One region of the Nocardioides endophyticus genome, then DNA from elsewhere that is predicted to be linked to it. Evidence: riboswitches for the same ligand, from Rfam matches in the RefSeq annotation. Region 1 holds a riboswitch; each other region holds the start of a gene.
What was found. Region 1 has a riboswitch for cyclic di-AMP ahead of ABEA33_RS24995 (C40 family peptidase). Riboswitches for the same ligand answer to the same signal wherever they lie in the genome.
Positions count from the first base shown of each region.

Region 2: it holds a riboswitch for cyclic di-AMP, as region 1 does, so the genes downstream of both, ABEA33_RS07240 (transglycosylase family protein) here and ABEA33_RS24995 (C40 family peptidase) in region 1, are expected to answer to the same signal.
Region 3: it holds a riboswitch for cyclic di-AMP, as region 1 does, so the genes downstream of both, ABEA33_RS06325 (C40 family peptidase) here and ABEA33_RS24995 (C40 family peptidase) in region 1, are expected to answer to the same signal.

Region 1 covers NZ_BAABKN010000036.1:94,706-96,956, forward strand. The annotation lists gene ABEA33_RS24985 (NYN domain-containing protein) at 1-457, shown strand, start outside; gene ABEA33_RS24990 (hypothetical protein) at 523-729, shown strand; cyclic di-AMP (ydaO/yuaA leader) riboswitch at 914-1,111, shown strand; gene ABEA33_RS24995 (C40 family peptidase) at 1,125-2,108, shown strand; gene ABEA33_RS25000 (hypothetical protein) at 2,132-2,251, shown strand, end outside.
Region 2 covers NZ_BAABKN010000009.1:254,043-256,293, reverse strand. The annotation lists gene ABEA33_RS07245 (aminopeptidase P family protein) at 1-1,032, shown strand, start outside; gene ABEA33_RS07240 (transglycosylase family protein) at 1,057-1,377, opposite strand; cyclic di-AMP (ydaO/yuaA leader) riboswitch at 1,377-1,518, opposite strand; gene ABEA33_RS07235 (PGPGW domain-containing protein) at 1,664-2,065, shown strand; gene ABEA33_RS07230 (glycoside hydrolase family 6 protein) at 2,072-2,251, opposite strand, start outside.
Region 3 covers NZ_BAABKN010000009.1:91,878-94,128, forward strand. The annotation lists gene ABEA33_RS06315 (ABC transporter ATP-binding protein) at 1-80, shown strand, start outside; gene ABEA33_RS06320 (ABC transporter ATP-binding protein) at 77-715, shown strand; cyclic di-AMP (ydaO/yuaA leader) riboswitch at 931-1,088, shown strand; gene ABEA33_RS06325 (C40 family peptidase) at 1,092-1,664, shown strand; gene ABEA33_RS06330 (hypothetical protein) at 1,680-2,251, opposite strand, start outside.

The DNA of each region.
Region 1 (2,251 bases):
CGCCGGCGTACGGACACCGAGCTCGGCCGGCGCCCTCGGGGCCGCGGACCCGGGACTGCTGGAGCAGTACCTCCACATGCCGCGGGCACGCCTGCTCGTCGACGGCTACAACGTCAGCAAGCGGGCCTGGCCGAGCTCGTCGCTGGAGGCTCAGCGCAACCGGCTGACCGCGGCGCTGGCGGCCCTGGTCGCGCGCACCGGCGCCGAGACGACAGTGGTCTTCGACGCCGCCGAGACGGACCACCGGCCGCCGGTCGTCGCCCCGCGCGGCGTACGCGTCCTCTACAGCCCGCGCGGCGTGATCGCCGACGACGTCATCCGCGACCTGGTGGCGGTCGAGCCGACCGGCCGGGTGGTCCTGGTGGTCACCGCGGACCGCGAGATCGCGGTCGACGTCGCCCGCGACGGGGCGCGCGTGGTCGACCCGGACGCGCTCCTGTCGCTCATCGCTCGCTGAGCCGACACGCCGGGCTCCGGTCCGACCGGTCCCCGTTGTCGGTGGTCCCTGTCACCGTTCCTGACATGAGGACGACAATCGACTGCGACACCTGCGAGGTACGCGGGCTGCACTGCCACGACTGTGTGGTCACGGTGCTGCTGGGCCCACCCCCCGAGCTCACCTTCGACGACGACGAGCAGCGCGCGCTCGACGTCCTGGCGGAGAGCGGACTGGTGCCGCCGCTGCGGCTGGTCCGGCCCGTCGACCCGCCGCACCTGGAGTCGGCCTGATCGGGCCCCTGTGACCGGTGTGACGGATGTGACGCATGGGACACGTGCGGTCCGGATTCGGACGGGGCGTGCACAAACTCACTGTAAAAACCGGCGCGACACCGGTTGAAAGTTTGGCTGGTCCGTACCTCTCCGACTAGCCTCAGGCGTTCAGGTGGCCGGGGAGTGAATCACTCGGATTTGCGCGGCCACCGCGCTGAGTCCGGACTCGTCGACCTGTCGAGGAGCCCGGAGCCGGGGAACCATCGGTGGCGGGCCAGCCCGCTGCCAGGGGTGAATCCCCGCGAAGGACTCGACCACCTGTGTCGGAGCCGGACCGGGGTAGGGCAAATGTCGTGCCCGAATCCGTCAGCTCACCCGGTAGGCGTACGACGTACAAGGGAGAACTCCTGCTCGTGCAGAAGAGCCGGAAGCGCCTCATCACCATGCTCTCGGGTTGCGCCATGATCGCCGCTGTCGGCTTCATGCCCTCGACCCCCGCTCAGGCCGAGCCGAACATCGACGACGTGCAGAAGCGTGTCGACCGGCTCTACCACGAGGCCGAGCAGGCCCAGGAGCGCTACAACGACGCCAAGCTCGAGCTGCGCGACCTGCAGGGCGACCTGGACTCCCTCGAGGCAGACCAGGACCGCCAGGACGCCGCGTTCGAGGACGTTCGCGACCAGGTCCAGGACTCGATCGTGCGTCAGTACGAGGGCGAGAGCCTGTCCAACGTCGGTCAGGTCGTCGTCTCCGACGACCCGCAGACCTTCCTCGCGCAGCTGTCGACGATGTCGGCCTTCAACGACCTCCAGTCGCAGCTGTTCGACAAGTACGCCACCGAGGCCGAGGCGCTCGGCATCCGGCAGGACGCCACCGAGAAGCGCGCCGCCGACGTCGCCGAGACGGAGAAGCAGCTCGCCAAGGAGAAGGCGATCGTCGACGACAAGCTCGCCGAGGCCAAGACCGTCCTCGGTGACCTGAAGGAGAAGGAGCGCGAGGAGATGCTCTCGCGCGGCGTCGTACGGGTCCCGTCCGACGTGCCCGCCTCCGGTCGTGCGGCCGCTGCCGTCCAGTACGCGCTCGCCCAGGTCGGCGACAGCTACGTGTACGGCGCCGCCGGCCCCAACGCCTTCGACTGCTCGGGCCTGACCATGATGGCCTGGGCCCAGGCGGGCGTCGGCCTGCCGCACTCGTCCAGCGCCCAGTTCGGCAGCGGACCGCACATCGCCATGGGCGACCTGCAGCCGGGCGACCTGGTCTTCTACTACAGCCCGATCAGCCACGTGGGCATGTACATCGGCAACGGCATGATCGTGCACGCTGCCAACCCCGGCACCGGCGTCGTCGTCTCCTCGGTCTCCTCGATGCCCTACTCGGGCGCGGTGCGACCCGGCTAGGACTCACGAGACACAATGCCGAGGTGAGCAGCCTCGACCAGCGAGTGAAGGCCGGTCGCCCCCGATGGTGGGCGACCGGCCCTCTGCTGTTCGGGGGAGTGCTCTGCCTGCTCGTGGCGTCCGGCCTGCTGGCCTGGTCGCTC
Region 2 (2,251 bases), on a different contig from region 1:
GGCGAGCTCTGGGCCGGCCGTCGCCCGTCGCTGAAGGAGATGTCGGACTCGCTGGGACTCGAGGTCCGCCACATCGACCAGCTCGACGCCATGTTGCAGGGCACCGGCAAGACCCGCGTCCTGCGAGGGCTCTCGGCCCACGTCGACCGGATGGTCGCCGCCGACGAGACGCGCGACAGCGACTTCGCCCGGGTCGCCTCCGAGCTGCGCCTGATCAAGGACGACTGGGAGGTCGCGCAGCTCCAGGAGGCGTGCGACATCACCACGCTCGGCTTCGAGGACGTCGTCCGCGAGTGGGACCGCGTGCTCGAGTTCGGCGAGCGCTGGGTCGAGGGCACCTTCTTCCGACGCGCCCGCGCGATGGGCAACGACATCGGCTACGACTCGATCGTCGGTGGCGGGAAGCACGCCACCACGCTGCACTGGATCGAGAACTCCGGGCCGATCACGCCCGGCGAGCTGGTGCTGCTCGACATGGGCGTCGAGAACACCTCGCTCTACACCGCCGACGTCACCCGCACCCTGCCCGTCGACGGCACCTTCACCGACCTGCAGCGGGAGCTCTACGACCTCGTGTACGCCGCGCAGCAGGCCGGCATCGAGGCGCTCAAGCCGGGTGAGACCTTCCGGGTGGGCCACAACGCCGCGATGGACGTGCTCGCCCACGGGCTCGAGGACCTCGAGCTGCTGCCGGTCAGCGCCGAGGAGGCGCTCGACCCCGAGAGCCGGGTCTACGCCCGCTGGACCCTGCACGGCACCAGCCACATGCTCGGCATGGACGTGCACGACTGCGGCCAGGCCGCACCCGAGTCGTACGCCGAGGGCACCCTCGCCGAGGGCATGGTGCTGACGGTCGAGCCCGGGCTGTACTTCCAGGAGGACGACCTCCTGGTCCCCGAGGAGCTGCGCGGCATCGGCATCCGGATCGAGGACGACATCCTCATCACGGCCGGCGGATCACAGAACCTCAGCGCCGCTCTCCCCCGGACCTCCACCGAGGTCGAGGAGTGGATGGCCCGCCTGCGCGGCTGACCACCCCCTCCTCGCCGTACGACGTCAGGCGCAGCTGGGCCAGGCGCCCCAGCCCTGACCGTTCTGGATCCGCTCCGCGACCTTGATCTGCTCGCGCTTGGTGGCGCCGTGTGGGTAGCGGGCGAACTTGCGGCCGCCGTACCCGTCCCAGGTGGACTTGCTGATCTGGAGGCCACCGAAGTAGCCGTTGCCGGTGGCGATGTGCCAGCGGCCCCCGGACTCGCAGTGTGCGATCCGGTCCCACTTCCGGATCGGGGCCGCCTGGGCAGATGTGTCCATTGCCACGACGGGGACGAGCGTGGTCGCCGCCAGGGCGGCAGCGGACGCCAGAGTGCGCATGCGCATGTGTTTCTCCTCGACGCCTGCGGAGTTAGCTGTCGGGTTCGGGCGGAGATTGCCCGGCCGCGCGTGGCGGCTGCACCCCAAGGGTCGTCGTACGACCCGGAGACCTGGGTCCCCCGTCCCCGTCCTCGGTGTTCGAGTCACCCACTGCCGGACGGGGCTCGGCGTGGCGGCGGGCGGCCCCGGTCTGCCGGGACCCCTCGACGGTAGGTCGAGAGTCGCGCTCATCCAAATTGCCTGGGCCGAAACTCGCTCAGTTGCCTCTCAGGCCGGGCTGTCACCCTGAGGCGTGCCCGATCACTCCCTCTCGCCGCGTGCCCACGCCCTGCTGACCCGCGTCGAGGCGTGGTCCAACGCCGGCCCGGTCCGCGCCGTGATGGTGAAGGTGCTCGTCACGGTCGGCGGCCCGCTCCTGATCGCCGCCGGCGTCGCGATGCTGGTCCTTCCCGGACCCGGGCTCGTCGTGATCGCTCTGGGCTTCGCGCTGCTCGCGCTCGAGTACCAGTGGGCGCGCCACGCCCTCGGCCTCCTCGGCCATGGGCTGTCCCGGGTCCGCGCCGTTGTCTTCCCCCGCGAAGGCTCCCGCGCCCGCCGCATGGCCGGTCTCGTCGCCACCGCCGGCTTCATCGTCGCCACCACCGCGGCGACCTCGGCGATCACAGCACTGATCGGCACCCAGGCCCTCGCCTGACCCCCGTCACGGAGTGCTGAGCAACGGCCCCGGCCACGGCGTCGACCTCGCCATGGTCAGCGCCCGCTTCATCATGAACGGGTCGGCCTGGTTGTAGAGCCAGGGTCGGCCGAACCAGACGAAACCGTCGACGTAGCGCCGTGCCAGGGCCCGGTCTCCCTCCGACAGACCCCACCTCGGGTCGGC
Region 3 (2,251 bases), on a different contig from region 1:
ACCTCTTCCCATCACGGCGGGTCGTCGTCGAGATCGGGGCCGACGGCGTACGCCTGCGAGCTCCGGAGGAGGAGTCGTGATCGGGCTCGAGCTGGTGGAGATCGCGCACGGGTACGGCGTGGGGGAGCGCCGCGTCGAGGTCCTCCACGACGTCTCCCTGCGCGTCGAGCCGGGCGAGCTGGTCGCGCTCGCCGGGCCGTCGGGGTCCGGCAAGTCCACGGTCTGCCACCTGGCCGCCGGGATCGAGCGGCCGGACTGCGGCACGGCGTCTCTCGACGGTCGCCCGACCGTCGAGACGGCCGACTGGTCGCTGGTGGCCGTGGTGCCCCAGCAGCACGGCCTGCTCGCGGGCCTCACGGTCGAGGACAACATCGCGCTGCCGGCGCACCGGACCGGCGTCGACCCGGCGGAGGCCCTCGTCCGGCTGGCCTCCGCGCTCGACCTGACGGCGTTCGGGCGGCGCAGCGTCACGGAGACCTCGTTGGGCGAGCAGCAGCGGGTCGCGATCGCCCGAGCCCTGATCCTCGACCCGCGTCTCGCGGTGCTCGACGAGCCCACCGGGCACCAGGACGACGACCACGTCAGCCAGGTGATCGGGGCGCTCGCGGACGCCGCGCGGGCCGGGTCGGCGGTGCTCGTCGCGACCCACGACCAGCGGGTCTGGGAGGTCGCGCACCGCGTCGTACGCCTCGAGGACGGGCGCGTCCTGGCGTGAGAACCCGCTGAGTCACACCGCTCGAACTGTGTGATCTGCGTCCAATCGAACCCCGGATTCACGCGGGGGATGTGGCGTGCGCCACGGCAACCGCCGCTGGTGGAATCGCGATCGGCACTTCTGGTGGCTACCTTCGTTGACGATTGCACCAAGCACTACCGGTTCCCGAGCACGCCGAGTCCTGCCCGCTCATGGCACCGGTCCGCAAGGTCGGACAGTCCGTCCGGCCGACGATCACAAGTTGCACGGGCAGGAGTGGGGGAACCACCTTCGCGGTCTTCGGGCCGCTCGGGGTGAAGCCGCCGACTGGCGGCCGGGCACCTTCCTCGCCCGAACCCGACAGCTCACCTCGCAGGCGTGGGAAGGAAACCACGCTATGTCTCTCGCCCTGCCCACTCTTGCCCGCGCCTGCGGTCGCACCGGTGTCCGTGCCGCCCTCAGTGGCGCGCTCGCCGTCGGCCTGCTCACCTCCGCGCCGGTCTCCGACGTCCACGCCGCCACGGTCGGCACGCACGCCGTCTCCCAGGCGAAGGCCACGCCCAAGCACCACAAGCCGAAGCACCACAGGCCCAAGCCGAGCCGGGTGGAGCTGGCGATGCGGACCGCGGTTGCGCAGAAGGGCGACCCCTACGCGTACGGCGCGTCCGGGCCGCGCAGCTTCGACTGCTCCGGGCTGACCTTCTACAGCTTCCGTCGCGCGGGCTTCTCGCGGATCCCGCGGACCTCGTCGGCACAGGCGCACTTCGCGCGGCACATCTCCCGCGGGGCGATGAAGCGCGGCGACCTGATGTTCTTCACCGGCAGGGGCGGCGTCTACCACGTCGGCGTGTTCGCCGGGTGGGGCCACGGTCGCCGGCTGGTGCTGCACGCGCCGTACTCCGGCACCCGCGTCCGCACCGACCGGGTCTGGACGAACTCGTGGTTCCCGGGGACGCTGCGCGGTCGCTGACCGCTCGCCCGGGGCTCAGCGCCAGGTGAACGTCGCGAGGCTCTCGTCGATGATCTTCTGGCGCTCGGCCTCGGGCACCTTGTTCTCGAACTCGAAGTCGATGCCCGTCTGGAAGCCGTCGTTGAGCACTCCGAAGGTGTCCAGGTGGCTGTCCTTGTTGGGCGTGCCGCTGAGGTGGTAGAAGGTCAGCCCCGCGATCTCGACGTCCGGCTCGCGCTTCATGTCACCGAGCCGGCCCTGCAGCGCGGCCTTGGCCTGCAGGTCGACGGAGATCTCCGGGCCGGGGAACTCCAGCTGCGTGAGCCGTACGGCGCCGGTCCCGGTGGGCGGATTCGCCTCCGTGCCGAAGTCCAGGAAGTCCTCCAGCTGCTTCCACCCCTTCGGAGCGTTGATCGTGGCGTGCGGCATGTCCAGCAGCACGCCGGTCGCCGGGGTCACGCTGGCCGATGCCTCCTCGGTCGGGCTCGGCTCCGACGAGTCCGCGGTGGGCGACGCGGTTGCCGACGGTGTCTCCTCGGCCCCGGCCTTCGGGTCGTCGTCGCTGCAGCCGACGAGCGCCAGGACGAGGCCGGCAGCCGCCACGGCGG